One region of the Diaphorobacter sp. MNS-0 genome, then DNA from elsewhere that is predicted to be linked to it. Evidence: predicted binding sites of a transcription regulator. Region 1 holds the regulator's gene; each other region holds the start of a gene.

Region 1 (10,435 bases):
GCGCACTTCCGGGGAGAACTTCGGTGACTTGTTCATAGCTCCATCTTCTCAAGTGTTGGAGCCTCCTCAAAACCCGGGGCGGTTCAGCAGCGGGCGCACCGAACAAGCCGCTCTTGCGCAAGTGGTCGAAATGCGTGGCCGGGTTCGGCACGTAGGTGATCCCCCACAGGTCCATGACCCAGCGGTATCGGTTCATCACGAACCATGGCTGCCCCGCTTTCTCCTGCGCCGCGATATAGGAGCCGAAGGTCTCGTCCTGACCTGCAATGGGCGGTTCGCACTGGTGACCACGCAGCGGGCATGTTGCCCAGCCCGGAAAAGCCGGAGGGCTGTCGCTGGTGTAGAAATGCTTGGGACTCGACTTGAAGAAGCTGGGTGACTTGATGCCCAGCTGACCGAGCTTGCGATGTTGCCTGCGGTAACGCGGCATGCGCCGCAACAGTTCCCAGGCCAGTCGCAGGTAGTCGTCGCGCGTGTAGCTGTCCAGCGGCTTGAGCGCCGGATACTGGTCCTGCTTGCGCCAGTTGGCGCCGGGTGCAAACAGCTCGTGCGACTCTTCATCACCCGCCTCGAAGCGCAGCCACTTGGGGCGGTCTGCGGGGCTTGAAGGCGTGCGGGGCATGGGTCCAATTGTCTTATGAATGGTAGGCCGTGTTGGACTTGAACCAACGACCAAAGGATTCAGGTTTGCATGAGTTTCCTCATTCCCTGGACTATCTCACCACCCTCGCCGCGAAATGCTGCGCGCGTTAGGGTGCCGGGCGCTCTTGGGGTGCTTATCGGATTGGCTCCTCACACCCTAGTCTCTGCACCTTCTCGCCTACCGGTCCTTCGACCTGCCTTCGGCGAGCTTGGCTCAGGATTGCCGGGCCATTGACTGGCTGACGGTTTCCCTGAGTTCACCCGGTTTTTCCATTGCCGCTTTCACGGCAAGGTCACCATTTCGATGAGTCCTCTGCTCTAACCAACTGAGCTAACGGCCCATTCATAAAACAACTTCAACTCTCCGCGTTTTCAGCGACCCCAAAGGCCGCCGAAAAACGCCATTTCTCCCTCAGTAGCAAGAACGTAGCAAGCGCCTACCCGCCAACTTCCTCGGTAGCAATCCGGCGAAATCGCCAGACCGCTGTAAGTGCTTGATTTCAAAGCGTTGGAATCAAGCAACCAGTCCGAAAAAAGTGACGGTTAATCGCTCTGGCCTCTTGATTATGAGTCCTCTGCTCTAACCAACTGAGCTAACGTCCCAGGGTGCACTGCCCTGCCTCGTAGGCGGCGCAGCGGCGCGTATTGTAGGGGCTACTTCCGGTGACTCAGGGCGTTGGAGACCAGCTTGGAGGTGATGTCCACGATCTGGATCATGCGGTCATAGGACATGCGCGTGGGGCCGATCACGCCCAGGGTGCCCACCACCTGACCGTCGACCTCATAGGGTGCACTCACCACGGACAGCTCTTCAAATGGCACCACCTGGCTCTCTCCACCAATGAAGATGCGCACCCCTTCTGCCCGGCTGGAAATGTCCAGCAGGCGCAGAATCTGGGTCTTTTGCTCGAACAGGTCGAACGCACGGCGCAAGTGGCTCATGTCGCTGGAAAAATCGCTCACGGACAGCAGGTTGCGCTCGCCCGAGAACACCACCTCGTCCTGCGACCCGGACATGGCCTCCGAGCCCACGCTCACCGCGGCCTGCATCAGCGCCGCGATTTCTCCGCGCAGCTTGTCCACCTCAAGCTTCAGGCGCTCGCGCACCTGCTCCATGGTGAGGCCCGCGTAGTTGGCGTTGAGGAAGTTGGCGGCCTCCACCAGTTGCGACTGGGAGTAATCGGCCTCGGTAAAGATCACGCGGTTCTGCACATCACCGTCGGGCGAGACGATGATCACCAAAAAACGCTTCTCGGACAGCCGCAGGAATTCGATGTGGCGAAACACCGAGGCGCGCCGCGGCGCCATCACCACACCCACGAACTGCGACAGGCTCGACAACAGGTGGGCGGCGTTGGCGATCACCTTCTGCGGCTGCTCGGGCATGAGCTGGACTGTCGGCAACTGCTCCTGCTGCACGGTGAGCATGGTGTCGACGAACAGGCGATAGCCCTTGGCGGTGGGCACACGGCCCGCGGAGGTGTGGGGGCTGGCAATAAGCCCCAGGTCCTCCAGGTCTGCCATCACATTGCGTATGGTGGCGGGCGACAATTCAAGCCCTGATGCCCGCGACAAGGTTCTGGAGCCGACTGGCTGCCCCTCGGCTATGTAGCGTTCCACCAAGGCCTTGAGTAACAACTTGGAGCGGTCATCAAGCATTGAATCATTTTAATGATGTAATTTCTGCATGAAGCCCATCTTCCGCCGCGTTGCAGTCATAGGCAAATACCCGGGGCCTGGCGCCGTTTCAGCGTCCGACAGCGCACGGCAGATCATCGAGAGCATTGCCCAGTTCGTCACCCAGCAGGACTGCGAGTTGACGCTGGAGGCCGAAACCGCCGCCCACACGGGCCTCACGCAATACCACACGCTGGATGTGGAGGGGATCGGCCGGCAATGCGACCTGTGCCTGGTCGTAGGCGGCGACGGCACCATGTTGGGCGTGGGCAGGCGGCTGGCCGGCTACGGCACGCCGCTGGTGGGCATCAACCAGGGGCGGCTGGGCTTCATTACCGACATTCCGCTGGAGGGCTACCAGGACGCGCTCACGCCCATCCTGCACGGAGACTACGAAGAAGACGTGCGCCCGTTGATGCAGGCTTGCGTGATGCGCGGTGGCGAGTGCGTGTTCGAGGCGCTGGCCCTCAACGACGTGGTGGTCAACCGCGGCTCCACCTCCGGCATGGTGGAGCTGCGCGTGGAGGTGGACGGCGTATTCGTTTCCAACCAGCGCGCCGACGGCCTGATCGTCGCGTCGCCCACCGGCTCCACGGCGTATGCCCTGTCTGCAGGCGGCCCGATGCTGCACCCATCGATCCCCGGCTGGGTGCTGGTGCCGATCGCGCCGCACACCCTGTCCAACCGGCCGATCGTGCTTTCCGACGCGACCGAGGTGGCCATTGAGGTGGCCGGCGGGCGCGACATCAGCGCCAACTTCGACATGCAGTCGCTCGCATCGCTGCAACATGGCGACCGCATACTGGTGCGCCGTTCCGCGCACCGGGTGTGCTTTCTGCACCCGCGCGGCTGGAGTTACTTTGCCACCCTGCGCAAGAAGCTGGGTTGGTACGAGGGAGGTTCCTGACCATGGCCCTGAGGCGGATCGCCCTGAGCGATTTCGTGATCGTGCGATCGCTCGAGCTGGACCTGCATGCCGGCTTCACCGTGCTCACCGGTGAAACCGGTGCCGGCAAGTCCATCCTGATCGACGCGTTGCAACTGGTGCTGGGCGCGCGTGCCGACTCCGGTGTGATCCGCGAAGGCGCGCAGCGCACCGACGTCTGCGCCGAATTCGACGGTGGCACCATCGCGCTGGCAGCCTGGCTGGACGAGGCGGGTTTTCCGCGCGACGACACGCTGCTGCTGCGCCGCACCGTCGATGTGCAAGGCAAGAGCCGCGCCTGGATCAACGGCATCCCCGCCACGGCAGCGCAGATGCGTGCCGTGGGCGAGCATCTGCTGGACATTCATGGGCAGCACGCCTGGCAGAGCCTGACGCGGCCCGACGCCGTGCGCGGCCTGCTGGACGCCTATGCCGGCGCGCAGGTGCAACCCTTGGCCGCGCTGTGGACGAGTTGGCGCGACGCGCAGCAGGCGCTGACCCACGCCCGCGCTGCCCAGGACACGCTGCAACAGGAACGCGAGCGCCTGCAGTGGCAGATCGGCGAAGTGGACAAGCTGGCGCCGCGCGATGGCGAATGGGAGGAACTCAATGCCGAGCATGCGCGACTGTCCAACGCCCAGTCGCTGCTGGACAACGCCCAGGCCGCCCTGAGTGTGCTGGAGGACGAAGACGCGGGCGGCGCGCTGCGGGCCCTGGCGCAGGCACAGCACCTACTGCAGGACTACGAGCATGTGGACCCGTCGTTTCGCACCATGAATGAGGTGCTGACCTCCTGCATCGCCCAGGCGGGCGATGTGGCGCACTCTCTGCAAAGCTACCTGCGCCACGCGGAGCCCGACCCGGATCGGCTGCAGCAGCTGGACGCCCGCGTATCGCAGTGGATGCAGCTCGCGCGCCGCTACAAGCGCACCCCACCCGAACTACCCGCGCTGCTGCAAGACTGGAAGGACACGCTGCACCGTTTGGACAGCGCCACTGACCTGGCCGCATTGCAGGCTGCCGAGCAAACCCATGGCGCCGCTTACCAGAAGGCCGCACGCGCCCTGTCGCAAAAGCGCGCCAAGGCTGCGCCGCTACTGGCGCAGGCCATCACCCGCGCCATGCAGGGCCTGGGCATGGCGGGCGGGCGCTTCGAGGTGCAACTGGACAAGGCCGAGCCTGGGCCGCATGGCATCGACCAGGTGGCTTTCCTGGTCAGCAGCCACCCGGGCATGACGCCGCGGCCCATCGGCAAGGTGGCGTCGGGGGGCGAGCTGTCGCGCATGGCGCTGGCGATCTCGGTCACCACCAGCGAACTGGGCGAGGCGCCCACGCTGATCTTTGACGAGGTGGACTCGGGCGTGGGCGGCGCCGTGGCGCAGACCGTGGGCCGTCTGATGCAGCAGCTCGGGACGGCCCGGCAGGTACTGGCCGTCACCCACCTGCCCCAGGTGGCCGCGTGCGCGGACCATCACCTTGTGGTGGCCAAACACAAGCATGCCGAGGGCACCACCAGCAGCGTGGCCGCCGCCAACGAGGAGGCGCGCGTGGCCGAGATTGCGCGCATGCTGGGCGGCGAGCGTCTGTCCCCTACCACCCTGGCGCATGCACGCGAGATGCTGCAGGGCGTCGCCAAACCCACACCCTGAGCCATGGATCTGGAAGTCGTCGTCATCACCGGTATGTCCGGCTCGGGCAAGTCCGTCGCGCTGCATGCGCTCGAAGACGCGGGCTACTACTGCGTGGACAACCTGCCGCCGGAACTTTTGACCTCCTTCGTGGAGCTGGAGCACGCGCACCACGGCCACCGCGTTGCCGTGGCCATGGACGTGCGCAGCGCCACCGCCCTGCCCCTGGTGCCGCAGCAGTTGGCCGGCCTGCGCGAGCAGGGCGTGCAGGTGCGCCAACTGTTCCTGGACGCCACCAACGACGTGCTGGTGCGGCGTTTTTCAGAAACCCGGCGCCGCCACCCTCTGTCCCAGGCCGAGATGCGCGAAGGTCCGCGCCCGCTTTTGCACACCATGCGGTTGGAGCGCGAGCTACTGGCCCCGCTGCGCGAGCAGGCACACGTCATCGACACCAGCACCCTGCGGTCCGCGCAATTGCTGAGCTATGTGAAGGACCTGCTGTCGGTGCCGCCGAGTCGGCTGACCCTGGTATTCCAGTCGTTTGCGTTCAAGCGCGGCATCTCCATGGATGCCGACTATGTGTTCGACGTGCGCATGCTGCCCAATCCCCACTACGAGCCGCTCTTGCGCGCCCTCACGGGCAAGGACGCGCCGGTCATCGACTACCTGCGTCAGCAGCCCGAAGTAGCGCTGATGCTGGCGCACATTGGCGACTTCCTGGACCACTGGCTGGACGCGCTGGCCCACAACCACCGCAGCTACGTGACCGTGGCCATCGGTTGCACGGGAGGACAGCACCGCTCCGTCTACCTGGTGGAGCAGCTGGCGGCGCGCTTCGAGGGCCGCTGGAATACGCTGCGCCGCCACCGCGAGCTCGACGGCATCTAGCATGCACCGCTAGGTGACAGCTATTGTTTTAGTAGCTGCTAGCGCTTGCTATTGAACGACTTGCAATAGTTTTCTACCGGAAGTCGCCTATCTACGGGCGCTACCAGCTCTCATTTTTGACAGTCGTCCCCAAGGGAGGCGAGCAGCTTGCGCACGGGCGCGGGCAGCCCCAGCGCCGGCCATTGCGCCGGAGCGAACCACCCCGACTGCTGCTCAGCGCAATGCGCGTCCGGCTGCGGCGTTGCATCGCGCGCCAGCACCGGATGCAGGTGCAGGTCGCGGTGCGTCAGCACGTGGGTAAAGGCCGGCAGATCCCGCGCATCGCAGCTGGCGTGCAGCTGCAGCGCCTCGTCCAGCGCCGCGCGGCTGTCATAGACCGGCGGACAGTACAGCCCCGCCCAGATGCCGGTGGACGGACGCCGCTCCAGCCACAGCCGGCCAGCACCATCCTGGCGCAGCAGCAGCCACCAGGCCTGCGCGCTGCGCTTGAGCTTGCGCGTGCGCACCGGGTAGTCCTGCGGGTTGCCGTCGCGGCGCGCCGCGCAGGCCTCTTGCAAGGGGCACAGCAGGCAGTTGGGGTTGCGGGGCAGGCAGATGCCGGCACCCAGGTCCATCAGGCCCTGCGTGTAGCGCGGCATGGCATGGGACAGGTCCTGCCGTGGCAGCAGCGCCTCGGCCTGCTGCCATAGCGCGCGCTCGTTCTTCGCCTCGGCCAGGTCGGCGCCGAACCCCAGCACCCGCGTGAGCACGCGTCGCACGTTGGCATCCAGGATCGGCGCCCGTGCGCCGAAGCAGAAAGCGGCTATCGCCCCTGCCGTGGAGCGGCCGATGCCCGGCAGGGCCGCCAGCTCATCCACCGTGCGGGGGAATTCCCCGCCGTGCTGGTGCACGACGATCTGGGCGCAGCGGTGCAGGTTGCGCGCGCGGCTGTAGTAACCCAGTCCGCTCCACAGCGCCAGTACCTCGTCTTGCGCCGCAGCAGCCAGTTGGCGCACGTCGGGAAAGCGCGCCAGAAAGCGCGCGTAGTACTCCAGCACCGTGGCCACCTGGGTCTGCTGCAGCATGATCTCCGACAGCCACACGCGGTATGCATCGCGCGTGTTCTGCCAAGGCAGGTGGTTGCGCCCATGCGCTGCCTGCCAGCGCACCACCTGGGTCGCCAGCTCTGCGGACGGACCGCTCATGACGCCGCGAGCGGCTGGGGTTCGGTAAGGGGTATGTCGATGTCCACGCCCTCAGGCGCTTGCGGCTGCCGCACGAGGTCGGAGGTCAGCTCCGTCAGCCGCTGCTCCAGTTCGGCGAGGTGCTGCTCGGCCTCTTCGATCTCGGCGATGCGGTCCACCAGCCCGTTGGCGGCCTGCTGGATGCGGTTCACCGCCTCGATACGCCGCGAGAAGCTGCGCTTGCGCTCACGCAGTTGCGCGTCCAGCTGCGCCGTGGCCGTCTTGCTCCACAGCTCCAGCTCGTTGGCCGCGGACTCGAACACGGTGCGCAGGCGCAGGCCCATGGCCCGCAACAAGCGCTGCGCGAACTCCGGCTGCGCCAGGCGCAGCGTGTTGCCCATGCCCACGTATTGCAGGTGCCGCTGCTCGATGGCCACGATCTCCTGCACATAGTTACCCAATTGGGGCGCCGCAGGTACTTGCAACGAGAACCCGAACTCCGTGTTGAGCTGGCGGAAGGTGCCGCCCAGCATGGCCTGGATCTCGATGCCCGTGGACTGCGCGGCCTCCATGATGGTGCGCACCTTGGCGAAGGTGTCGCCGTATACCTTGCGCACGCCCAGCTTGAGCCCCTTGGGCTGCAGCGCCTCGGTCAACTCCACCAGTTGCGCCTTGAGCGAACGCGGCCCAAGCTGGTGGAACACCTCGCGCAGCATCTTCAGGTGCACTGCCCGCACGGCCTGGATCTTGGCCGTGCTGGCTTCAAACTCCTGCTGCTCCTGCTCGATGCGCCCGCGCATGGCGTCGATCACCGAGGCATTCTTGCCGCGCAGGCTGCGCAACTCCAGCATCTGATCATCCAGATCGCGCCGGCGGATGTTGATCACCCGCCGCGTCTCGGACTGCAGGCTTGCCACGCCGCTGGCCACCGTGGCCCGCAGGATGGCCTGGCGCCGGCCCATGATGCCCTCGGCCAGCGCTTCCTCCAGCAGCGGCAGCCCGCTGGACTCCAGCAGGATGTCGTCACAGTTGATCTTGGCCACCAGGCCCTTCTGGGCCGACACGGGCACGACATGGCTGAGCGGCACGCCCAGCAATTCGGCCGATGTCTGGCGCTGGCGCTCCAGCTGCGCTTGCACTTGCGACGGGGAACTGAGCGTGTCCCACAGCGTGTCGATCTTGTTGAGCACCACCAGCCGCGCATCGGTCGCGTCTTCAGCCGTGCCCAGGTGGTCGCGCCAGATGGTCAGGTCCGAGCGCGTCACGCCCGTGTCTGCGCCCAGGATGAACACCACGGCGTGGGCCTGCGGGATGAGGTTGATGGTGAGCTCGGGCTCCGCGCCTACGGCGTTCAGGCCCGGCGTATCCAGAATCACGAGCCCCTGCTTGAGCAGCGGATGCGGAATGTTGATGACCGCGTGCCGCCACATCGGCACCTCGACCATGCCCACAGCGTCCAGCACGGGGTTCTCGTCGGCGGCCTCATCGCTCCAGAAACCCAGCGCACGCGCCTCATCCACGGACACGCGGCGCACTTCCGATACTTTTTCAAGCGCCTGGGCGAGTTGGGCCGGGTCGTCCATGTCCAACGGCACCTTCACCCAGCGGTCTGCCTTCAGGCGCCACTCGGCCAGCCCCAGGGACTGCATGCGCGTGTCGATAGGCAGCAGGCGCAGGCTGGGGGCGGTGCCGTTTTCATAGCCCAGCTCGGTCGGACACATAGTGGTGCGCCCCGCACTGGCCGGCATGATGCGTCGGCCATAGCCGGCGAAGAAGATCGCATTGATGAGCTCGGACTTGCCGCGCGAAAACTCCGCCACAAAAGCGACAGTCACCTTGTCGCTGCGCACCTGCTCTTCCAGCCGCTGCAGACGCTCCTCCACAGCCGCGTCCATGAGGTCGTGCGAACCCATCCATTGCCCCAGGCGCTTGAGCTGCTGGGCGAAAGCACGCCTCCATGCGCCGTGCTGGTCAAACTGTTCGTTGAATGAAGGTCCCACTTTGCTCCCGGATATCAATGCAAGCGCCCGCGTGGGCGGGAGATGGCGCAATATAGCATCGCCATTGCGCCGGTCCGCCGCCACGCGGCCCGGTCAGGCGCGCTGGCAGTGCGGACAGAAATAGGTGCTGCGCTGCCCCTGGCGCAACAGACGCACGGGCGTACCGCACTGGCGACACGGCAGGCCCGCGCGGCCATAGACATTGGCCTCCAATTGGAAATGCCCGGCGCTGCCGTCGGCGCTAGAGAAATCACGCAGCGTGCTGCCGCCCCGCTCCACCGCGCGCGCCAGCACCTCGCGGATTGCGCCGTGCAGGCGCCGGGCACGCTGGGGTCCGATCGCGCAAGCGCGGGTGGTTGGCCGGATGCCCGCGAGGAACAGCACCTCGCACGCATAGATATTGCCCACGCCCACGACCACCGTGCCCGCGAGCAGGAGTTGCTTGATGGGCGTGCGTTTGGCGCGCAGCCCCGCGTGGAAGGCCTCGAAGGCGAAGTCCTCGCCCAGCGGCTCCAATCCCCACCCATCGAGCAGCTTGCGCGCACGGGGATCGGACTCACCCGCCGCCCAGACCACGGCGCCGAAGCGCCGCGGGTCGTGCAGCCGCAGCGTGCCGTGGTCCGTTATCAGTTCGAAATGATCGTGGGCGCCGCGCGCGGGCAGGTCGCGCGCAAAGCGCAAGCTGCCCGACATGCCCAGGTGAATGAGCAGCAGCCCTTCATCCAGATCCAGCAACAGGTATTTGCCGCGCCGGCGCACACCGCACACGCGCCGTCCGACCAATACTGCGGGCTCCGTGCCCAGCGGCCAGCGCAAGGGCTTGCCCACCGTAATGCCGCGGACAGTTGCGCCCTCGATCGCGCCAGCGAAGCTGCGCCGCGTGACTTCCACCTCCGGCAGCTCAGGCATCGCAATACTCGTCAAGAAGTTCAAGAGCCATGGATTATTATGGGCCGATGGTGCAATCTCTTCGTTTCAGGGCCGTCGCACTGGCATGTTGGGCTGCGGCGAGCATGCTGCCGGCCATGGCCCAGACGCCTGCCCAGTCCACCGTCCCCGCCCCCCCAGCCGAGCTGGAAGATACCGATGCGGCTTCCAGCGACGATGCAGCCGCCTTGAATGCCGAGCTGTTCTACGAATTGCTGCTGGGCGAGATGACCACCAGCCGGGGCGACCCCGGCACCGGTTATGCCCTGATGCTGGACGCTGCACGCCGCAGCGGCGACCCACAGTTGTACCGCCGCGCCACCGAGATCGCCCTGCAGTCGCGCTCGGGCGAATACGCCTTGATGGCCGCGCGAGCGTGGAAGGAGGCCCTGCCGCAGTCGCGCGATGCCAATCGCTACATGCTGCGCATCCTGGTCGCCCTCAATCGCATCGGCGATAGCGCCGAACCCTTGAAGCGGGAACTGAGCACCGCGCCGACGCGCGACAAGATATCCACCATCCGCGCGCTGCCTCAGCTCTATGGCCGTGCCAGCGACAAGGCACTGGCCGCGCAGGTGGTGCGCC
Region 2 (10,435 bases), 220 kb from region 1:
GCGCCACGCCGTCCTCGTCGGCATAGGCGCGCACGCCCTCGCAGGCCGTGGTGCCGGTGGAATACTGGCCGCGCACCACGTCCTGCAGCAGCGTGGCGGGTGTCCACGTACTCAGCGAACGCAGCACCTTGAGCTTCTCATCGCGGATGGCATCGGCATGGGCGTTGATGGGCGGCTCCATGGCGATCGCGCACAGCAGCTGCAGCGCGTGGTTCTGCACCATGTCGCGCAGCGCGCCGGTCTGGTCGTAGAAGGCGCCACGCTGCTCCACGCCCAGCTGCTCGGCCATGGTGATCTCGATGCTGGCGACGGTCTCGCGCCGCCACAGGGGTTCGAACAGCGCGTTGCCAAAGCGCAGCGCCAGCAGGTTCTGCACCGAGGGCTTGCCCAGGTAGTGGTCGATGCGGAAGATCTGCCGTTCGTCGAACACGCTGCGCACCGCGGCGTTGATGGCACGGTTGGAAGCCAAATCGTGCCCCAGGGGCTTTTCCAGCACCACGCGGGTGGCGGGCGTCGCCAGGCCGGCAGCGCCGAGCTGCTCGCAGACGGTGGTGAACAGCGCGGGCGCGGTGGCCAGGTACATCACCACCGTGTCGGCGTGGCGCTCGCGCAGGCGCCGCGCCAGCAGGGCGTAATCCTCTGGCTGGGACAGATCCATGCGCTGGTACTGCAACACCGCGGCAAAGCGTTCGAATTCTTCGTCGCTGGGGCGCTTTTCTCCCTCCACATCGGCAAAGCGCCGGGCAATCAGCGCGCGGTAGTCATCGTCGCTCAGCGCGTCGCGCGCCACGCCGATGATGCGCCCCTGCGGCGGCAGCGACCCGTGGCGAAAAGCCTGGAACAAGGCAGGCAGCAGCTTGCGCCAGGCGAGGTCGCCCGTGCCGCCGAAGAGGACCAGATCAAAGCTCATGAGCCAGCTGCGGTGATGTGTAGAGGGTTGATCGATGGGAAAACGGTGCCCGCATGTGGTCCGTATCCAGTGCACGATGTTATCGAGTTTCATGGTCGGCATTGACCGATACGGGACGGGCCGTGGCCGCGCATACACTTGCCGGTTACGCGCCGGGGCTGGGCTCCCCGCGCCTTTCTCCCTGGACAACACGCCATGAACCAACTCGACGCGCTCAAGCAGTACACCACCGTGGTGGCCGACACCGGCGATTTCAAGCAGCTGGCCCAGTTCCAGCCGCAGGACGCCACCACCAACCCTTCGCTGATCCTCAAGGCCGTGCAAAAGCCCGAGTACGCGCCGCTGCTCAAGGACTGCGTGACGCGCTGGCATGGCCGCGCCATCGACGAGCTGATGGACCGCCTGATCGTGCGTTTCGGTTGCGAGATCCTGTCGATCATCCCTGGGCGCGTGTCCACCGAGGTGGATGCACGCCTGTCGTTCGATACCGCAGCGACCGTGGCGCGTGCGGAGCGCATCGTGGAGCTGTACCAGGCCGAAGGGCTGCACATCGACCGCGTGCTCATCAAGATCGCCGCCACGTGGGAGGGCATCCAGGCCGCGCGCCAACTGGAGCAGCGCGGCATCCACACCAACCTTACGCTGCTGTTTTCGTTTGCACAGGCGGTGGCCTGTGGTCAGGCGAAGGTGCAGCTCATTTCGCCCTTCGTCGGGCGCATTTACGACTGGTACAAGAAGCAGGCCGGCGCCAACTGGGACGAGGCCGCCATGGCCGGCGCCAATGACCCGGGCGTGCAGTCCGTGCGCGCCATCTACAACCATTACAAACACTTCGGCATCGGCACCGAGGTCATGGGTGCGAGTTTTCGCAACACCGGGCAGATCGTCGCGCTGGCGGGCTGCGACCTGCTGACCATTGCCCCCGAACTGCTGGCCCAGCTGGCCGCCAGCAATGCTCCGGTGGCACGCGTGCTCGACCCCGACGCGGCACGCCGCGTTGCGCTGCAACCCGTGCAGTACGACGAGGCGGGCTTTCGCTATGCGCTCAATGCCGACGCCATGGCCACCGAGAAGCTGGCTGAAGGCATCCGCGCATTTGCGGCGGACGCGGCCAAGCTGGAACAACTGATGCAAGCCGCTGCATGAATTTTGACGATCCCCGCACCCGCTGCGACCACACGACCGCGTGGCGGCGCCTGCGTGCCCATTACGAAAGCGCCGGCCGCAGCTTCGACCTGCGCGCCGCATTTGCGCAGGATGCGCAGCGTTTCGAGCGCTTCAGCCAGGACGCTCCGCATGTGTTTGCGGACCTGTCCAAGAACCTGATCGACGCGCCCACCGAAGCGCTGCTGCTGCAGCTGGCGCGTGAATGCGGCGTGGTGGCCTACCGCGATGCGATGTTCGAGGGCCGACCGATCAACAACACCGAGCAGCGCGCGGTGATGCATTGGTTGTTGCGAAAACCGGCTCCAGGGCATGCAGGTCAAGCGCGAGTAGCTATCGATACAGTAGCGCCTGAAATTGCCTCTGCCTTGCACGACGTGCACGCCACGCTGGAGGACATGCTGGCCCTCGCCGAGCGCGTGCGCGCTGACGATGGCATCACCGACATCGTGAACATCGGCATCGGCGGCTCGGACCTGGGGCCGGCGATGGTGGTCAAGGCACTGGACGACCTGCGCCACCCGGGCAAGCGCCTGCACTTCATCTCCAACGTCGACGGCATGGAGCTGGGCAGCCTGTTGCGCCAGCTGCGGCCCGAAAGCACGCTGTTCCTCATTGCGTCGAAGACCTTCACCACCGCCGAGACCATGTCCAACGCACAGGCGGCGCGGGCATGGTTCCTGGACCAGGGCGGCAGCGAGGACGCGCGGGCGCGGCTGCCGCTGGCGCGCCATTTCTATGCACTGACGACCAACCTGGAAGCGGCGGCGCAGTTCGGCATCACCACCACGCTGGGCTTCTGGGACTGGGTGGGCGGACGCTATTCGCTGTGGTCCGCCATCGGGCTGCCGATTGCCATTGCCGTGGGCGCGCCGCACTTTCGCGCACTGCTGGCGGGTGCACATGCGATGGACGAGCATTTCCGCACCGCGCCGTTGGAATCCAACCTGCCCGTGCGGCTGGCGCTGCTGGACCTGTGGTACCGCAATTTCCACGGCTTCTCCAGCCGCAGCATGGCACCTTATAGCCATGGCCTGCGCCGCCTGCCGGCGTACCTGCAGCAATTGGAGATGGAGAGCAACGGCAAGGGGGTGGATGCGCACGGCCAGCCGCTGCCCTATGCCACTTCTCCCGTGGTTTGGGGCGAGCCGGGCACCAATGGTCAGCATGCGTTCTTTCAGATGATCCACCAGGGGCCCGACACCGTGCCCGTGGAGTTCATCGCGCTGCGCGAGCCGGGGCGTGATTTGCCGGACCAGCACCCGCGTCTGGTGGCCAACGCTTTGGCCCAGGCACGGGCGCTGATGATGGGACGGCCCGAAGAGGCCGACGGCCACCGGCGCTTCAGCGGCAACCGGCCGAGCACATTTCTGCTGCTGGAGCGTCTGGACCCGGCGTCGCTGGGCGCGCTGATCGCGCTGTACGAGCACCGGGTGTTCACCAGCGGGGCGCTCTGGGGCATCAACAGCTTCGATCAGTGGGGTGTGGAACTGGGCAAAGGCATCGCCAAGGACCTGGAGCCGCGTCTGGCCACGGGTGATGTGCAGGGGCTGGACCCGTCCAGCGCGGGGCTGTTGCGCCGTCTGGCGGCCTGAAACGGGGTGCGCTTCCTGCTCTGACGGGGCTCAGGCGCGCGCTGCCTGGGGCATGGCCGGCGCATCATCTAGAGGCGCCGGCTGGAGTTCTGGAGCCAGGGCGACCCGGTTGCGGCCCTGGTCCTTGGCGGCGTAGAGCGCCTGGTCGGCACGCTCCAGCGTTTCCTGGGGTGACGAATGGGGCAGGTGCAGCGCCAGGCCGGCGGACATGCTCAGGCGCAGGCCCGGCGGTGCGTTGGGCACGGGCAGGGCAGCGATGGCTTCGCGCGTGCGCTCCAGCAGGGTCTGGGCGCTGCGTGGTTCGATGTCGCTGAGCAGCAGCAGGAACTCGTCGCCGCCCCAGCGCGCCAGCACATCGGTTTCGCGCACATTGGCGCGCAGGGCGTCGGCGAACACCCGCAGCACATGGTCACCCATGGCGTGGCCGTGGTGGTCGTTGACGCGCTTGAAATGGTCCACATCGATCATGGCGAACAGCAACGTGCCCTGCCCGCGACGGCGCCGCCGGCACTCCAGCTGGATCAGCTCGACCATGGCGCGGCGGTTGTACAGGCCCGTGAGCTCGTCGCGCATGGCCAGCGCCCGGTTTTCCGCGAGGGCTTCGGCCAGCGCCTCACGTTGCCGGTCCAGGCGCTGGCGCATCTGCTGCACGCGCAGGTTCACCACCATGCACCCGGCCAGCACGATCAGGATCATGGCTGCGTAGGCGCCATCCATGACGTCAAAAGTCGTTCCGTAGAAACGCGGCGAGACGACCACAGCCACCGAGAACGCCGCCATCGCGTAGAGCCCGATGCCCACGACCTGGCGCGGCGGCAGGCCCAGCGCACCGAAGAACAGGATCATGGCCAGCACGGAGGGCACCACGCCTCGGCCTTCTCCTGCCAGCACGTAGGCCACGGCGCCGCTGGTGATGGTCCACGCCATTTGCACCAGGGTCAGAGACGGATCGCGCAACCGCTCGGACCAGCCGGTGCGGATCAGCAGCGTGATGACTGCGAGCCCCCCCACCGAAAGCGCCGCCCACCACCGCACAGCGTCCAGGTGGTGGTTTGCGCTGGGGTGGTGCAGCAACAGCATCACCAGGGCGCTGGAGCTCATCAGCAGCAGCGCGAGCAGCGCCATGCCGACGCGCACACGCCGGTAGGGGTCGCGGGAGAGGAGGCAGGGAAAGAGACGGCGAGGGGTCGTGTGCATGGCGGAGGCTCCTGCGCAGGGCCGTGCGATGGCGGTACGGCCAGAGTGAACCGCTAGCAATGAATTACTAATATTTACATATAAATACAATTATGCGAGGAGCGCAAAGCTTGCTTTTGCGTAGGGGTATTGGGGGACGGCAGGCCAGATCCGCGCGCGGTGCGCCGCGGAAGGTCACCCGCCACACACGCAGGCGAAAAAAAACCCGCAAGCACTGCTTGCGGGTTGGGTGCTGCCTGCGCCATCAGGGCGCAGGCGGGGCCCAGGCAATTACATGCCCATGTCACCCATGCCGCCGGGCATGGCGGGGGCTGCGGACTCGTCCTTCGGCGCCTCGGCCACCATGGCTTCGGTCGTCAGCAGCAGAGAGGCCACGGAAGCGGCGTTCTGCAGGGCCGTGCGGGTCACCTTCGTGGGGTCCAGGATACCCATTTCCAGCATGTCGCCGTACGTGTCGTTGGCGGCGTTGAAGCCGTAGTTGCCCTTGCCGTTGAGCACTTCGTTCACCACCACCGAGGGCTCGCCACCAGCGTTGGCCACGATTTCGCGCAGCGGAGCTTCCACAGCCTTGAGCACCAGCTTGATACCGGCATCCTGGTCGACGTTGTCACCCTTGACCTTGTCGCCCACGGCTTGCTTGGCGCGCAGCAGGGCCACGCCGCCACCGGCCACAATGCCTTCTTCCACGGCAGCGCGGGTGGCGTGCAGGGCGTCTTCCACGCGGGCCTTCTTTTCCTTCATTTCGACCTCGGTGGCGGCACCCACCTTGATCACGGCAACGCCGCCGGCCAGCTTGGCCACGCGCTCTTGCAGCTTCTCACGGTCGTAGTCGCTGGTGGCTTCCTCGATCTGGATGCGGATCTGCTTCACGCGGGCTTCGATGTCCGCAGCGGCGCCAGCGCCGTCGATGATGGTGGTGTTTTCCTTGCCCACTTCGATGCGCTTGGCCTGGCCCAGGTCGGCCAGCGTCACCTTCTCCAGCGTCAGGCCCACTTCCTCGGCGATCACCTTGCCGCCCGTCAGGATGGCGATGTCTTCCAGCATGGCCTTGCGGCGGTCGCCGAAGCCAGGCGCCTTCACGGCCACGACCTTCAGGATGCCGCGGATGGTGTTCACCACCAAAGTTGCCAGGGCTTCGCCTTCGACATCTTCAGCAATGATCAGCAGAGGACGGCCAGCCTTGGCAACTTGCTCCAGGGTAGGCAGCAGGTCACGGATGTTGCTGATCTTCTTGTCGAACAGCAGCACGAAGGGGTTGTCCAGGATCGCGGACTGCTTCTCGGGGTTGTTGATGAAGTAGGGCGACAGGTAGCCGCGGTCGAACTGCATGCCTTCCACGACGTCCAGCTCGTTTTCCAGCGACTTGCCGTCTTCCACGGTGATCACGCCTTCCTTGCCCACCTTGTCCATGGCGTCAGCAATGATCTTGCCCACGGACTCGTCGGAGTTGGCGGAGATCGAACCCACCTGGGCGATTTCCTTGGAGGTGGTCGTGGCCTTGGAGGCCTTCTTCAGCTCTTCCACCAGGGCCGCCACGGCCTTGTCGATGCCGCGCTTGAGGTCCATGGGGTTCAGGCCGGCGGCCACGTACTTGGAGCCTTCGCGCACGATGGCTTGGGCCAGCACGGTAGCGGTGGTGGTGCCGTCACCAGCGATGTCGTTGGTCTTGGAAGCCACTTCCTTCACGAGCTGCGCGCCCATGTTCTGCAGCTTGTCTTTCAGTTCGATTTCCTTGGCCACGGACACGCCGTCCTTGGTCACCGTGGGGGCGCCGAACGAGCGCTCCAGCACCACGTTGCGGCCCTTGGGGCCCAGGGTCACCTTGACCGCGTTGGCCAGGATGTTCACGCCTTCAACCATGCGAGCGCGGGCTTCGCCGCCGAACACTACGTCTTTTGCTGCCATTTTTGGCTCCTACAAATTTGAATCAAATGGGCTGCCAACGCTGGTCTATCAAGCGCAGGCAGCTATGAAAAATGAGTTGACCAGAAGGGATTACTTCTCGACGACCGCGAACAGGTCGTCTTCCTTCATCACCAGCAGCTCGTCGCCATTGACCTTCACGGTCTGGCCGCTGTATTTGCCGAACAGCACGCGGTCGCCGACCTTCACGTTCAGGGCGATCAGCTCGCCCTTGTCGTTCTTCTTGCCAGGGCCAACGGCCAGCACTTCGCCTTGATCGGGCTTTTCCGCAGCGTTGTCGGGGATCACGATGCCCGAGGCGGTCGTGGTTTCGCTTTCGATACGTTTGACGATCACGCGATCGTGCAGGGGGCGAAGATTCATTGCATCTCTCCTGATAACAAAAAGGATTGCGACATCAAACAACGCGCCCTCAACGCGGGCGCAGGGAACTGACACAGCGGTGTTGTTAGCACTCATCTGTTTCGAGTGCTAATGATAGAGGCATTCGTGACAGTTTCAAGGCCGCAGTGTCGGCAGGGCCTGCGATCAAGGTGCTGGACTGCGGAGGGCAGCCGCACTTCTCCGTCCGCCTCAGTGGACTGTGAGGCGCAAGAAGTGGTCCAGCATGTGAAAGTGGTCTTCAAAGAACGCTTCTTCCATGCCCGCGAGCCGGTCGATGGCCACCCACTCGGCATGCGCCGCGTCGTCAGCCGCCTGCACCGGGGGCAGCGGAGCGTCCTGCAGGTCGAAGTAGTGCGCGTGGGTGATGGTGCGGCCGCGTTGGCTGCGGTCGGGGTGGTCGAACACCGTCACGCTGCGCAGCGCCGCGCGCAGTGTGGCCTCGGGCAGGGCGCAATTCGTTTCCTCTGCCAGTTCACGCAGGCAGGACTGCCACAGCGTCTCGCGTTGTTCGATGAAGCCGCCGGGCACCGCCAGCAGGCCACGCCCTGGTGCGTGGGCGCGGCGGATGAGTAGCACGTGGTCCTGGCAGCGCAGTACCGCGTCCACGGTCACGAACACGGGCGGGTAGGGCGCCGTTGCCCAGGCGGCGCGGTAACCGCGCAGCATCTGCCATTCCTGCTGCAGTGTGGCGAAGTGCGGCGTGTGGGCGAATTGCTCCAACAGCGCTTGCGTGGCGGGCGGCAGCATGGGCGCCAGCGGCTGCAGCGCATGGGCCACGGTGGCGGGTGTGGCGCCGAAGTAGGCGTCGCGGATGGCGGTCGCGTCGATGCGGCCCTGGCGCTCCATGCGTATCAATTCCCAGCCCGGAAAGGCGCTGAGGTAGCTGCTCGTGGCGTCCTTGAAATGGCCTACCAGTCCTACGCGCGCCTGCGGCGGGCTGTGGCGCGCCACCGCGTTGCGCACAGCCTCCACCCACACCGCCTCGTTGTAGTAGTCGCGCACCGGCAGCACGGTGAGGCGCGTGCGGTCGCCCTCGGGCAGAGCACCGCGCAGCATGGCTTCGCGTTCGTGCCAGGTGAACGGGTTCTTGGGTGTGCGCGCCTGGAAGGCCGAGCCGACGATGACGATGACCTGCCGCGCCTGCACCAGCGCTTCGCGCAGCAGGGCGAGATGGCCGGTGTGGACGGGCTCGAAGCGGCCGATGAGGATGGCGGTGTCGTACATGCGGCGATTCGTGTGTTCTCAAAAAAGTGAGCTGCTCGCGCTTGATGGATAAGCGCTAGAGGCAAATTTCGCTTGAAGTCGCCAGCCGTGCACCCTGGGCGTGCATCGCTTCCAGGAAGGCCTCATGCTGCGCCTCGAAGCCGGCCACGGGGCTCATGCAATCGGTGAGCAGCACCAAACGCCGCGGGCTCCACCCGGGGTGCAGGCGGGCCAGGTGCTGGATGATGTGCTCGGTAGTGGCGCGCACGCAGTGGCTGCTGGCCTCGCCTGCGATGAGCAGCAGGTCTGCGCTGGCCAATTGGTCCAGCAGCTGGGTGTTCAGGGTGGTGTGCGGGTCGGCCGCGTCGGGTACTTCGGCCTGCACGGCGCTGTAGTGCTCGGTCCAGGGGCTCATGCCCTTGAAGACGGACTGCACGGCGCGCACGCGATGCGCCTGCCAGTCGCTGCACGCGGCCAGCACGTCGGTATGCACGCCATGGCCCCAGCTGCCGATTTCGCAATGCACGGGCCAGACCATGAGGGTGTAACGGCCCTGGGTTTCCAACGTGTCCAGGTAGTCCAGTGTGCGCGCCAGCGCCGCAGGGTCACGCGGCGCAAACGCACCCGCGCGGACCTGCGCAGCGGTGATGGCGGTGAAGGGCGCCACCGCGCCCCCGTCGCTGCGCTGCCAGTAGGCAGGGTGCGCCACGTCGTACCGCTGGTGCGAGTCGAGGGTGACAGTGATGTGGTCGATACCTGCCCCCTGCGCGCGGATGAACGCTGCCAGGCGCTGCATGTCCGCATGCGCGCCGGGAACGGGCAGCGCCGGGGTGGTTACCGCGCCGCTATGGGGATCGCGCGAGTGCCACGCGGCGGGCAGATCGCAGAAGTCGTTCTGGGGATCGATGGCGAGCAGGTGAACGGTGCGGGTCATGGCGCGGATGCGAGCGTGCAGGGCCTGCAGTGTAGGCAACTGCGGGGCCGCATCCGGCCGGCACCGCTATTTGATGGCTTTGCGCGCGGCCCCGATACCCAGCAGCGCGAGCACCACGAACAGCACGGCCAATACCAGGAACACCACGAACAGCACCTTGGCGATGGCGGCCGAGCCAGCGGCCACGCCGGTGAACCCGAGCGCGCCGGCAATGAGCGAAATGATGGCGAAGATGATCGCGTACTTGAGCATGGGATAGGCCTCCTTGGGATGGGCCGCCGGCGGGTGCGGCGGCTGGGCATCAGAGTAGGGGCGCTGGCGCAGGCACTCCGTCATCTGCCGAAACGGCAGCGTGTAGGAGGGTGTTGACAGTGCTGCCGGTTATCGCAGCGCATGCAGCGCCACGCCGCCGGCGATCGGCAGCAGCACGGCGCCCGTGCGTTCTGTAGCGGCCATTAGCAGTTCCCTTTCAGCATGATGGCAACCGTCCAGGCGCTGTACAGCCGCTGCAGCACACGCGGCGTGCCCGCCAGCAGCAGGAACAGGCTGGCGTGAACAGCGCATTCTTAGGCAGCCTGGACGCGCGGGCAGGGGGTGTATTGGAAAAAATGGTGTCTGCAAGGGCATACATGCGCGGCCTTGCCCAGCAGGGCATCGCTGCGGCCCTGCAGCAGGCCGCCGCCCTTAGCGCCGAGAATCTCCCGGCGCAGTAGCCACGCCTTCGCGGAACGCGTTATGGAAGTGGCGCTGGTCCTCAAAGCCCAGTTCCTGCGCCACCGCGGCCGGCGCACCTCCAGCAGCCAGCAGCGCGCGCGGCGTTGATACCCGCGCCTGCACAGGCTTACAAGCCGGCCGCTTGGCGCCGCGCGGCGGCGTACTGGTCTGCGTTCGCAACGCGGCGCGATATGAACTCCGCCCCCAAGCTCAGTGATTGCCTGGACGCAGACGTGGGGTTCAAAGCCCCGCCGCTGCGCGCAGCGCCTGGGCTTTGTGCCGCAAGGCTGCCGCACCCGCTGGTGGGGGTCGCCGTGCCTTACAGCCCGGCCGCTGCACGCAGCGCGGCAGCCTTGTCCGTCCTCTCCCAGGTGAACTCGGGTTCCTCGCGGCCAAAGTGGCCGTAGGCGG
Region 3 (10,435 bases), 1.7 Mb from region 1:
CAGGTGCATGCTGGCCGGCGCGCACTGGCGCAGCGCGGCCACGCCGTCGCCCCGATGTACGCGCACGGCGCTCGTCTGCAGGCGCTGGCGCAGCGTCTCCAGCTGTGCGGCCAGTGCGGCGTCGCCCTCCACCAGCAGCACGCTGGCCGCGCCGCGCGATGCGGCCTCGAAACCCAAGGCGCCCGTGCCGGCAAAGGCATCCAGGCAGCGCCAGCCCGTCAGGTCCTGGCCCAGCCAGTTGAACAGCGTTTCGCGCACGCGGTCGGGCGTGGGGCGCAGTCCGGGCTTGTCCAGCACGGGCAAGCGCGTGCGTTTCCACTGCCCGCCGATGATGCGCACCTCGCCGGCGCCCTTGGCGGGCGCACGCACTGCCGAACGCCGGGCTGTGCGCGGGGCGGCTGGCGCCGCGGCGCGCCGGTTCATGGCCGGGCCTTTGCCGTGGCGGCCGGCTGCGCGCCCACGATGACGGTCACCATGCGCTCGGGCTGCAGCTTGCGCTGCAGGGCGGCGCGGATGTCGGCCACGGTGAGGGCCTCCACGCGGTCGGTCCAGTGCTCCAGGTAGTCCAGCGGCAGGTCGTTCCAGGCGATGTTGACCACGTTGGCCAGCAGCTTGCGGTTGCTGTCGATGCGCAGTGCAAAGCCGCCGACGAGGTTGTCCTTGGCGGCGCGCAGTTCGGCCTCGGTGGGTCCTTCGGCCACGAAGCGCGCGAGCACGTCGCGCGTGACCTGCACGGCCTGGGCGGCCTGATCGGGCCGGGTCTGCAGGCCGACGACGAAGGCCCCGGCGTTCAGGCCAGGCGAGAAGCTGCTGCCCACGCTGTAGGAAAGGCCGCGCTTCTCGCGCACCTCATTGGTCAGGCGCGAGGTGAAGCCACTGCCACCCAGGATGTGGTTGCCCACCAGCAACGCGAGGAAGTCCGGATCCCGGCGCACAAAGCCCGGCTGGCCGATGAGCACATGGGCCTGTGCCGAAGCGAAGGGCACATCCACCTGCACGGCGCGTGCCAGCGGCTGCACCTCGGCCACGGGTGGCAACGGCGCGCAGGCCCCGGCCTGGGGCGCAGGCAGGCGCGACAGCAGCGTCTGCACCAACGTTTGCGCCTGGGAACGCGTGAGGGCTCCCACGATGCTCACCCGCGCACGGCAGGCCTGCAGGTACTGGGCATGGAAAGCCTGCAGATCGGCCGGCTGGATGTTGTTCAGTGTCTCGGCCGTGGCGCGCTGGCCGTAAGGGTGGCCGCCGAACACTGCGGCGTTGAAGGCCTTGCTGGCCACGGTGCCGGGGCGTGTGTCGGCCTCCTTGATGGCGGCGCTCCAGCGCGCCCGCTCGCGCTGCCACACGTCCGGTGCATAGCTGGGCTGGCCCAGCTGGCGCGCGGCCAGGCGCGCGGCACGGTCCAGCAAGTCGGGCTCGGTCAGCGAGCGCAGCGAGAACGCCAGGCCGTCGCGCTCGGCGCCCGCCTCGAAGCTGGCGCCCAGGTCGGCCCAGGCCTCGCCCAGGTCGTTCTCGTCCATCGGGGGCTCGTTCGGCCCGCCCGCGGTCACGCCTTTGGAGCTCATGAGCGCGGCCGCCGCGGCCAGGCCCGCCTGGGCCGCAGGGTCGCGGCGCGCGCCGGCATCGAAGTCCACCTGCACATCCACCATGGGAATGGCCGGGCTTTCCACCAGCCACACGCGCGCGCCGCTGGGCTCGGTCCAGTGCTGGATGGGCAGCAGCGCCCACGCGGATTGGGTATAAAAAATGGCTCCAGCGCTTATCAGAAAGGCGCGAGCAGCTATCGTTTTAAGAGTTTTGTACATCGCTGACACCTTGGCTCAATGCACGCGGCCACCGGCAGCGTCGGGTGCTGGGGCGGCACGCTTGGTGCCTGCCGCCACGGGCTGGGGCAGCAGCGTGGCAACGGTGAGCTGATCGTCGCCGAAGTAACGCGCCGCCACGGATTGCACCTGCTGCGGCGTGACCGCGCGCAGCAGCTTGAGCATGCGCTCGTCCGCGTCCAGCGGCAGGCCCTGCACCCAGTTGCTGCCCAGATCGCTGGCCTGGCTGTAAAGCGAATCGCGCGCGTAGATGGTGGAGGCCGCCCACTGCGTTTTCACGCGCGAGAGCTCGGCCTCGCTCACGCCCTCGCGCGCCACGCGGGCCACCTCGGCGCGCAGCGCCTCCTCGACCTGGGCCGAGGTCTTGCCCGCGGCGGGCACGCCGGTCATGAGAAACAGCGCCGGTCCGCGCCCGAGGATGGACGCCTGGCTGTCCGCGCCGTCGGCCACACGGTCCGCACCCTGCGTGAGGGCTCGCTCCAGGCGCGCGCCGTCGTAGCCGCTGAGCACGGCCGACAGCACCAGCAGCGCCAGGCCGTCACGGTCGGCATCGGTCATGTCCTCCAGGCGCGTGACACCCGGCACGCGGAAGGCCAGCGCCACGTAGGCCTGCTCGGCCGGCGCCTTGAAGGCGATGCGGCGCAGGCCCTGCTGCGCCGGCTCGGTGCGCGGCTTGCGCGCCGGCAGGGCACGTGCGGGAATGGTGCCGTAGGTCTTCTCCGCCAGGGCCAGCACCTGCGCCGGGTCCACGTCGCCCGCCACCACCACGGCGGCATTGCCGGGCACGTACCAGTCGCGGTAAAAGCGGCGCACGTCGTCGGGGGTCATGGAGTCCAGATCGCTCATCCAGCCCACCACCGGGCGACGGTAGGGCGAAGCGATGAAGGTGGAGGCGAACAGCTGCTCGATGAGCGCGGCGCGCGGCTGGTCCTCGGTGCGCATGCGGCGCTCTTCCTTGACGACCTCGATCTCCTTGGTGAACTCCGCGTCGGGCCACTGGTTGTGGGCGAAGCGGTCGGATTCGAGCTGCATCACGTCGGCCAGCCGCCCGGCCGGGATCTGCTGGTAGTAGCCGGTGTAGTCGCGGCTGGTGAAGGCGTTCTCCTGCCCGCCCAGCGCCGCCACGCGGCGCGAGAACTCGCCCGGCGGCACGGCCTTCGAGCCCTTGAACATCATGTGCTCCAGCACATGCGCCACGCCCGAGGTGCCGTCCACCTCGTCCATGGCGCCTACGCGCAACCAGACCATGTGCACCGCCGTGGGCGCGCGCCGGTCGGGCTGCACGATGAGCTGCATGCCGTTCTTCAGGGTGAATTGCTGCGCACCGCTGGCCGTGGTGGCCTGGGCGTGCGCCGCCGCGGCAGACGCAGCAGGTTGGGATACATGCGCCGGGTTTTGCGCCCAGGCGTGCAGACAGGCCAGCAGGCCCACAAGGGTGATAGCGCGTTTCATAGAATGGCTGCGATTCTAAGAACCCGCCAATGTTCAGTTTTTTCAAGAAAAAATCGCCCGCCCCCGCCGAACCCGCCCTTGCACCCGAGGACGTGGCCAGCCCTGCGGCGCCGCCCGCAGCCGACGCCCCCGCCAGTGGCGGAGCATTCGGCTGGCTGCGCAAGCCCTTTGGCGCAGGCGCCACCAGCGTGGCGGAGCCGGCTGCCCCTTCGGCCGGCGCCCCCGCAGCCATCGACGTGCCCCTTGCCGTCCCCGAGCCCACCCCGAAGCCCGGGGGCGCACGCCAGGGCTGGATGGACCGGCTGAAATCCGGCCTGCGCAAGACCGGCAGCAGCATCGCGACCGTCTTCACGGGCACGCAGATCAACGACGCGCTGTACGACGAACTGGAGGAAGCCCTGCTCATGGCCGACACCGGGGTGAAAGCCACACAGCACCTGCTGGAGGACCTCAAGCGCCGCGTGAAAGAGACCAAGACCACCGAGCCTGCTGCCGTAAAGGGACTGCTGGCCGATGCGCTGGCCGACCTGCTGCGGCCGCTGGAAAAGCCGCTGGTGATCGGCGAGCACACACCCACCGTGATCATGGTGGCCGGCGTGAACGGCGCGGGCAAGACCACCTCCATCGGCAAGCTCACCAAGCACCTGGCCGACCATGGCGAGAGCGTGCTGCTGGCCGCCGCCGATACCTTCCGCGCCGCGGCGCGCGAGCAGTTGGGTGTCTGGGCCACGCGCAACACGGTGGAGATCGTCAGCCAGGAAGGGGGCGACCCTGCCGCCGTGAGCTTTGACGCCGTTACCGCCGGCCGCGCGCGCGGCAAAGATGTGGTGCTGGTGGACACCGCCGGCCGCCTGCCTACGCAGCTGCACCTGATGGAAGAGCTGAAGAAGATCCGCCGCGTGGTCACCAAGGCCGATGCCAGCGCCCCGCACGAGGTGCTACTGGTGATCGACGGCAACACCGGCCAGAACGCCCTGGCGCAGGTGCGCGCGTTCGACGACGCGCTTCAACTCACCGGCCTGATCGTCACCAAACTGGACGGCACGGCCAAGGGCGGCGTGCTGGCCGCCATCGCGCAGGAGCGGCCCGTGCCCGTGTACTTCATTGGCGTGGGCGAGAAAGTGGAAGACCTGGAGACCTTCAGCGCACGCGAATTCGCCCAGGCCCTGCTGACCTGAGATAGTTACCCCCTGTGGGCGGATGCAGGCGGCATCCGCCAGCCATTGCTTCAACGCGGCGCTTGAGCAGGCCCGGCTATCGAGGCCGGGTCCACCTGCTGCGCCACCCACAGCACATAGTCCTGCTCTGCCTGCACGGCATGGGTGAGCAGTTGCGGCACTTCGTAGGGGTGCTGGGCACGCAGCCAGTCCCGCAAGGCGGGCGCGGCAGACAACAGCGTCTTGCACACCAGCCGCCACTCTGCTTCCGCCTGCTGCACCCCCTGCCAGACATAGTGCGAGGTGATGGCCTCCACCTGCACGCAGGCGGCCAGGCGCGCCTGGACAGCGCCGCTGGCCAGTCGGTGTGCGGCGGCGGCGTCGCCCACGGTGGTGGTCACAACGGCGATCTGGGCGTCTGGGGAAGATGTCATGATCGAAGTCTGGCACAAGGCGTAACTGCACAACGGCCCTTGACGCGCGGGGAAGCAGCCGCACCTGCGTTTTAAGGGCCGTCGTTGCGCCTCTTGGTGGTTATTTCCTACATCCGTAGGGGAACTATGCCTTTAGCACTCTATCCAATGGAGTGCTAATATGATTTGCATGGAAGAAAGGACTACCGATATGGCACTCCAGACTGCAACCTCCGTGACGACCCTCTCGCCCGCGAACCCGTGGGCGCTGGTTCCCCCGCTGGGCAACCTGGACGCCTATATCTCCGCCGTCAACCGCCTTCCCCTGCTCACGCAGGAGGAGGAGCAGCGCTACGCGCGCCAGCTCAAGGATGACAACAATGTCGAGGCTGCCAGCCGCCTGGTGCTGTCGCACCTGCGCCTGGTCGTGTCCATCTCGCGCCAGTACCTGGGTTACGGCCTGCCGCATGGCGACCTCATCCAGGAGGGCAACGTGGGCCTGATGAAGGCCGTCAAGCGCTTTGACCCTGACCAGGGCGTTCGCCTGGTGAGCTACGCCATGCATTGGATCAAGGCCGAGATCCACGAGTACATCCTGAAGAACTGGCGCATGGTCAAGGTGGCAACGACCAAGGCGCAGCGCAAGCTGTTCTTCAACCTGCGCTCCATGAAGCAGGGCTTCAAGGCCGACGCGCTGGACGCCGACACGCACCGCGAGACCTTATCCGACCACGAGATCGACTTGGTGGCCGAGCAGCTCAACGTGAAGCGCGAGGAAGTCATCGAGATGGAAACGCGCCTGTCCGGTGGCGACGTGCTGCTGGACCCCGCTCCCAGCGACGACGGCGAGCAGGCCTTTGGCCCCATCGCCTACCTCGCCGACGCGGGCCATGAGCCCACCGCCATGATCGAGTCGCGCCAGCGTGACGCGCTGGCCACGGACGGTATTGCCACCGCCCTGGACAGCCTGGACGCACGCAGCCGCCGCATCGTGGAGCAGCGCTGGCTGCAGGTGAACGACGATGGCTCGGGCGGCATGACACTGCACGAGTTGGCGGCCGAGTACGGCGTGAGCGCGGAGCGCATCCGCCAGATCGAGGTGGCCGCCATGAAAAAGATGAAGAAGGCGCTGGCCGAGTACGCCTGAGCCTTCGCCCAGCAGCCCGGATCGCGGGCAGATAATCCAGGCGCGCAGCCCTCACCGGCTACGCGCCTTTTTCTTTGCCGGCGGGGCCGCACCTGGCTGCCCGGCCCAGACCTGGAGATCGCCACCCATGTTCCCCCACCCCCTCGCCCGCCGCGGCCTGCTGGCACTGGCCCTGGCTTCGGCCTGCGGCGCCGCCGTGGCCCAGAAGGATGCCGCGCCCGCCACCCCCGGCTGGCCCGCCAAGCCCCTGCGCATCATCGTGGGCTTCCCACCGGGTTCTTCGCCCGACCTGACGGCGCGCACCTTCTCCGAGCCACTGTCCCAGGCCCTGGGCCAACCCGTGGTCGTGGAAAACAAGGTGGGTGCGGGCGGCAACATCGGCGCCGATGCGGTCGCCAAGGCGCAGGACGGCCACACCATCGGCCTGTTCATCAACGGCAACCTGACGATCGCCAAGCTGCTCAACGCGCACGTGCCCTACGACCCCATGAAGGACTTCGCGCCGCTGTCGCTGATCGGCGTATCGCCCCTGGTCCTGACCGCTCCCGTAAACCAGCCCGACGTGCCCGCGGGCGCCGACGCACGCGCCTTCTTGCAGGCCGCGCGCACCGCGGGCGACCGCTGGAGCTACGGCACCCCCGGCGTGGGCACCGTAGGCCACCTGGGCACCGAGCTGCTCAAGGCGCGCACCGGCATTGCACCGGTGCACGTACCCTACCCCGGCTACCCGCAGGTAGCCACCGCCATGCTGGGTGGCCAGTTGCAAATGGCGCTGCTGCCGCCCGCGCTCGCGCAGGCCCAGGCACGGGCGGGCAAGCTGCGCCTGATCGGCGTGACCTCCGCGGGCCGCAGCACGCTGGCGCCTGAGGTGCCCAGCCTGGCGGAGGCCGGCGTGCACGACTTCCAGCTGGAGATCTGGAACGCCTTTGCCGCACCCGCGTCCATGCCCGCCCCGGTGCGCGCACGGCTGTCCCGCGTGATCGGCGAGATCGCCCGCAGCCCGGAAGTGCGCGCCAAGCTGTTCCAGCAGGGCTGGCAGGCCATTGGCTCGTCGGCCGAGGGGCTGGCCAACCGGATCCAGGCCGACACGGCCACCATGAGCCGCGTCATCCGCGAACAGGGCATCCGCGCCGAGTGACCGCGCACCGCCGCAGCGCGGCGGCCACGCCGGTAAGGGCCGGCCGGGGGCGCGGCCGGGGGCGCGCAGTGCAGGCACTTGGTCCCAAACGTTGACCTAGGTCACGGGGCAGGACGGCCCCGCCTTGCACACTCTCCGCCAATCCCCAGCACTCGAGGCCGTTGACCGGCCCTCCGCGAGGCGCTACGGTATTCATAGCTTCCATCGCTTACCAGACAAGCGCTGAAGCCCATTTTGGCTTGTACTCATGACCGACCATCCGTCCTCCGGCGGCCATACCTGCAACGACTGCGCCTGCCAGCAGCAGTGCCTGCTGGGCCGCCTGGACCCGCAAACGCGCGCGGGCTGGCGCGGGCACCTGACGGAACGGCACTTTCGCAAGGGCGAGATGCTGCAGCGCCAGGGCGAGAGCATCCACAGTGTGCAGGTGGTCAAGATCGGTACGCTGCTGGTGCAACGCCGCGGCGACGATGGAGTGGAGCACCCCGTAGGCATGGCGGGCTGCTGCGAGGCCCTGGGCGCCCCCGCGCTGCTGCAGCAGCCGGCGGACCTGTCCTACGTGGCGGTCACGCCGGGGCGCGTCTGCCAACTGGACCTGGCGCCCCTGCTGGGGGCCGGTCGCCAGTTCCAAGGCGAATTCCTGCTGGAACTGGCGCGCGAACAACTGAACGCCAACGCGCGCCTGGCCGACTGGGGCCGCATCGCCCGCATCCGCGGCGTGGTGGGCCAACTGGCGGGCGCGCTGCTGCAACTGGCCGAGCTGCAGCGCAGCACGCTGGTGCGCCTGCCCAGCCATACGGTGCTGGCTGCCCTGCTCGCCACCACGCGCGAGTCCGTGGCGCGCGCCCTGGCGCTGCTGGCGCAGGAGCAAGGCGTGCTGCGGCGCGACCGCTGGCACTGCGAGATCCAGCGCGCGCCGCTGCTGGCGCTCACGCGCGGCGGCCGCCGCTCGGCGGCCAACCTGTACCAGGCGCGTGCGGCTGCGCGCACCACCCCTGCGGCGCAAGCGCCGGTGCACGCCGCGCTGTAAGCCAGCGTCGCTGCCGGCACCTCAGCCCAGCGCACCTTCCGCCGCCACGTCGGCACCGGCCGCGTACAGCAGGGCCACGTCGTCGGGCGCCAGCGCCTTGGCAAACAGCCAGCCCTGGTAGCAGGCGCACTGCATCTCGCGCAAAAACTGCAGCTGCTCGTGCGTTTCCACGCCCTCCACGACCACCCGCAGCCCCATGGTGTGCGCCAGCGCGACCACGGCGCGCACCAGCGTGGTGTCGCCTCCGCTGGCAGGCACGTTGCGCATGAATTCCCGGTCCACCTTGATGTGCGACACCGGCAGGCGCTTGAGGTAGGCCAGCGACGAGTGGCCCGTGCCGAAGTCGTCCAGCGCCACGGCCACGCCCAGCGCGCGCAGCTCGTTCAGCACCTGGCAGGCCTGCTCGGGGTCGGCCAGGGCTTCCGACTCGGTCACCTCCAGTTCCAGCAACTCGGGCGGGACATGGTGGATGCGCAGGTTGCGCGCCACCTGCTCGACGAGGTCTGTCTGCCGCAGCTGCTGGGCGGACAGGTTCACTGCCACGCGCAAACGCATGCCCTGGCGCTCCCACGCCGCGATCTGGCGACAGGCCGCGGCCATGACCCAGGCGCCCAACTCCAGGATCAGTCCCGTGGCCTCCGCCACGGGCACGAAGCGCTCGGGCGACACCTCGCCCAGCTGCGGGTCGTGCCAGCGCAGCAGGGCCTCCACACCCACCATGCGGTTGGTGGCCACATCGACCTGCGGCTGGTAATGCAGCGTCAGCCCGCCGTAGGCCAGGGCCAGCTTGAGCCGGTCGTGCAACTGGATCTTCTCGGCCATCTTGCGGCCCATGGACGGAGCGTAGAACGCGAAGTTGGCGCGCCCGCGGTGCTTGGCGTGGTACATGGCCATGTCGGCATAGCGCAGCAACGTGGCGGCGTCGCCCGCATCCTGCGGGCACAGCGCGATGCCCATGCTGGCGCCGAAGTTCAGTTCGAACCCCTGCACGCGGCAGGGCACGCACAGCGCCTGCATCAGCCGCGCGGCCACGCCCTCGGCCTGCGCGGCGCAGGCCACACCGGGCAACAGCACGGTGAACTCGTCGCCGCCCAGGCGCGCAAGGATGTCGCCCGTGCCCAGCGCACCCCGCAGGCGCCGCGCAACCTCCTGCAGCACCTGGTCGCCGGCGGCATGGCCGTAGCCATCGTTGATGGCTTTGAAGTCGTCCAGATCGAGCAGCAGCAGCGCGAAGGGCGGGCTTTGCGCTCCCGCCTGCTCCGCGATCGCCTGTTCCAGCCGCTGGCCGAACTTCCAGCGGTTGAGCAGGCCGGTCAGCGTGTCGTGCGTGGCCTGGTAGTGCATGCGCGCCTCCAGGCGCCGCAGGTCGGAGACGTCGCGCACAAAAGCCACCACCGTACCCCCGTGGGAGGAGGAATGGCCGAGGGCGATGTCCACCGGCACCTGGCTACCGTCGCGTCGCTGCAACCACAGGTCGCGCCCCATGCCCATGGGCCGGCGGCTGGGAGACTGGTGGTAGCGCTGCATATGCTGGCCATGCTCGGGCCGCGCGTGCACCGGCACCAGCAGGTCGATGGACTGGCCGCACAACTGCGCGTTGGTGTAGCCGCTGATGGTCTCCATGGGGGCGTTGACCATGAGGATGCGGCCCTGTCGGTCGGCCAGCACGATGCCGTCGGGCGCCGCATCCATGGCAGCGCGCTCCAGCGTTCCCGCGCTCAGGCTGCCGATGCGCTGCAGGAAGGCCGCCGCACTGTCGTCGGCGGCGTCATCGGTCCGATGGGGCGGCGGGTGCGTCACGCCGTCCTCGGACCGGGGGCGGGCGGCAGGGGCAAAGGAATCCATGGCGCGTCGGTAGGGCGTCGGTAGGTTGAGGCCGTGGCCGGCGCCTGCGCCATCACCGTCGATGCGCCTGGCGGCCAGCCACTGTGCACTCTAGGCAGGCGCGACGCTCTCCTGGCGCCTATCGCCACCCAAGGTGACGCACACGTCAATTCAGGCCCTACGGGCAATGTGGTTTTTGCCACACGCCAGCCCCTGGGCGCGTGGAGCGCGTGGAATCAGCGGGTTTCGTCCAGCAGAGCGCGCACGTCGGCCGCCAGGCTCTGTGCCCCACTGCCGTAGCGGTGGTACACGCGCAGGCGGCCGGCAGGGTCATAGACATAGCTGCCGGCGGAATGGTCCATGGTGTAGCTCGTGGGGGTCTGGCCCTCCACGCGCTTGTAGTAGATCTTGAAGTCCTTGGCCACGGCGGCCAGTTGCTCGGGCGTGCCGCGCA

What was found. The regulator HrcA, encoded in region 1, represses chaperone genes, less so after heat shock. The targets are predictions, from matches to a motif close to TTAGCACTCNNNNNNNNNGAGTGCTAA.
Positions count from the first base shown of each region.
Region 2: K2L43_RS03715 (co-chaperone GroES) is a predicted target of HrcA. The motif match lies at 7,238-7,264, and genes of this name have one in related genera.
Region 3: rpoH (RNA polymerase sigma factor RpoH) is a predicted target of HrcA. The motif match lies at 4,996-5,022, and genes of this name have one in related genera.

Region 1 is NZ_CP080761.1:982,675-993,109, reverse strand. It holds gene K2L43_RS04745 (hypothetical protein) at 1-622, opposite strand, end outside; one part of gene K2L43_RS04750 (IS3 family transposase) at 1-36, opposite strand, end outside; gene hrcA (heat-inducible transcriptional repressor HrcA) at 1,297-2,301, opposite strand; gene K2L43_RS04735 (NAD kinase) at 2,330-3,226, shown strand; gene recN (DNA repair protein RecN) at 3,229-4,893, shown strand; gene rapZ (RNase adapter RapZ) at 4,897-5,760, shown strand; gene mutY (A/G-specific adenine glycosylase) at 5,871-6,944, opposite strand; gene K2L43_RS04715 (dynamin family protein) at 6,941-8,923, opposite strand; gene mutM (bifunctional DNA-formamidopyrimidine glycosylase/DNA-(apurinic or apyrimidinic site) lyase) at 9,017-9,832, opposite strand; gene K2L43_RS04705 (tetratricopeptide repeat protein) at 9,862-10,435, shown strand, end outside.
Region 2 is NZ_CP080761.1:764,574-775,008, forward strand. It holds gene zwf (glucose-6-phosphate dehydrogenase) at 1-910, opposite strand, end outside; gene tal (transaldolase) at 1,106-2,056, shown strand; gene pgi (glucose-6-phosphate isomerase) at 2,053-3,669, shown strand; gene K2L43_RS03705 (GGDEF domain-containing protein) at 3,700-4,866, opposite strand; gene groL (chaperonin GroEL) at 5,137-6,771, opposite strand; gene K2L43_RS03715 (co-chaperone GroES) at 6,862-7,152, opposite strand; gene K2L43_RS03720 (bifunctional nicotinamide-nucleotide adenylyltransferase/Nudix hydroxylase) at 7,363-8,397, opposite strand; gene K2L43_RS03725 (cysteine hydrolase) at 8,453-9,310, opposite strand; gene K2L43_RS03730 (DUF1328 domain-containing protein) at 9,377-9,562, opposite strand; gene metK (methionine adenosyltransferase) at 10,344-10,435, opposite strand, start outside.
Region 3 is NZ_CP080761.1:3,178,627-3,189,061, forward strand. It holds gene rsmD (16S rRNA (guanine(966)-N(2))-methyltransferase RsmD) at 1-423, opposite strand, end outside; gene K2L43_RS15185 (pitrilysin family protein) at 420-1,802, opposite strand; gene K2L43_RS15190 (pitrilysin family protein) at 1,818-3,272, opposite strand; gene ftsY (signal recognition particle-docking protein FtsY) at 3,302-4,450, shown strand; gene cutA (divalent-cation tolerance protein CutA) at 4,501-4,863, opposite strand; gene rpoH (RNA polymerase sigma factor RpoH) at 5,054-5,989, shown strand; gene K2L43_RS15210 (tripartite tricarboxylate transporter substrate binding protein) at 6,117-7,127, shown strand; gene K2L43_RS15215 (Crp/Fnr family transcriptional regulator) at 7,375-8,157, shown strand; gene K2L43_RS15220 (bifunctional diguanylate cyclase/phosphodiesterase) at 8,179-10,002, opposite strand; gene K2L43_RS15225 (SCO family protein) at 10,218-10,435, opposite strand, start outside.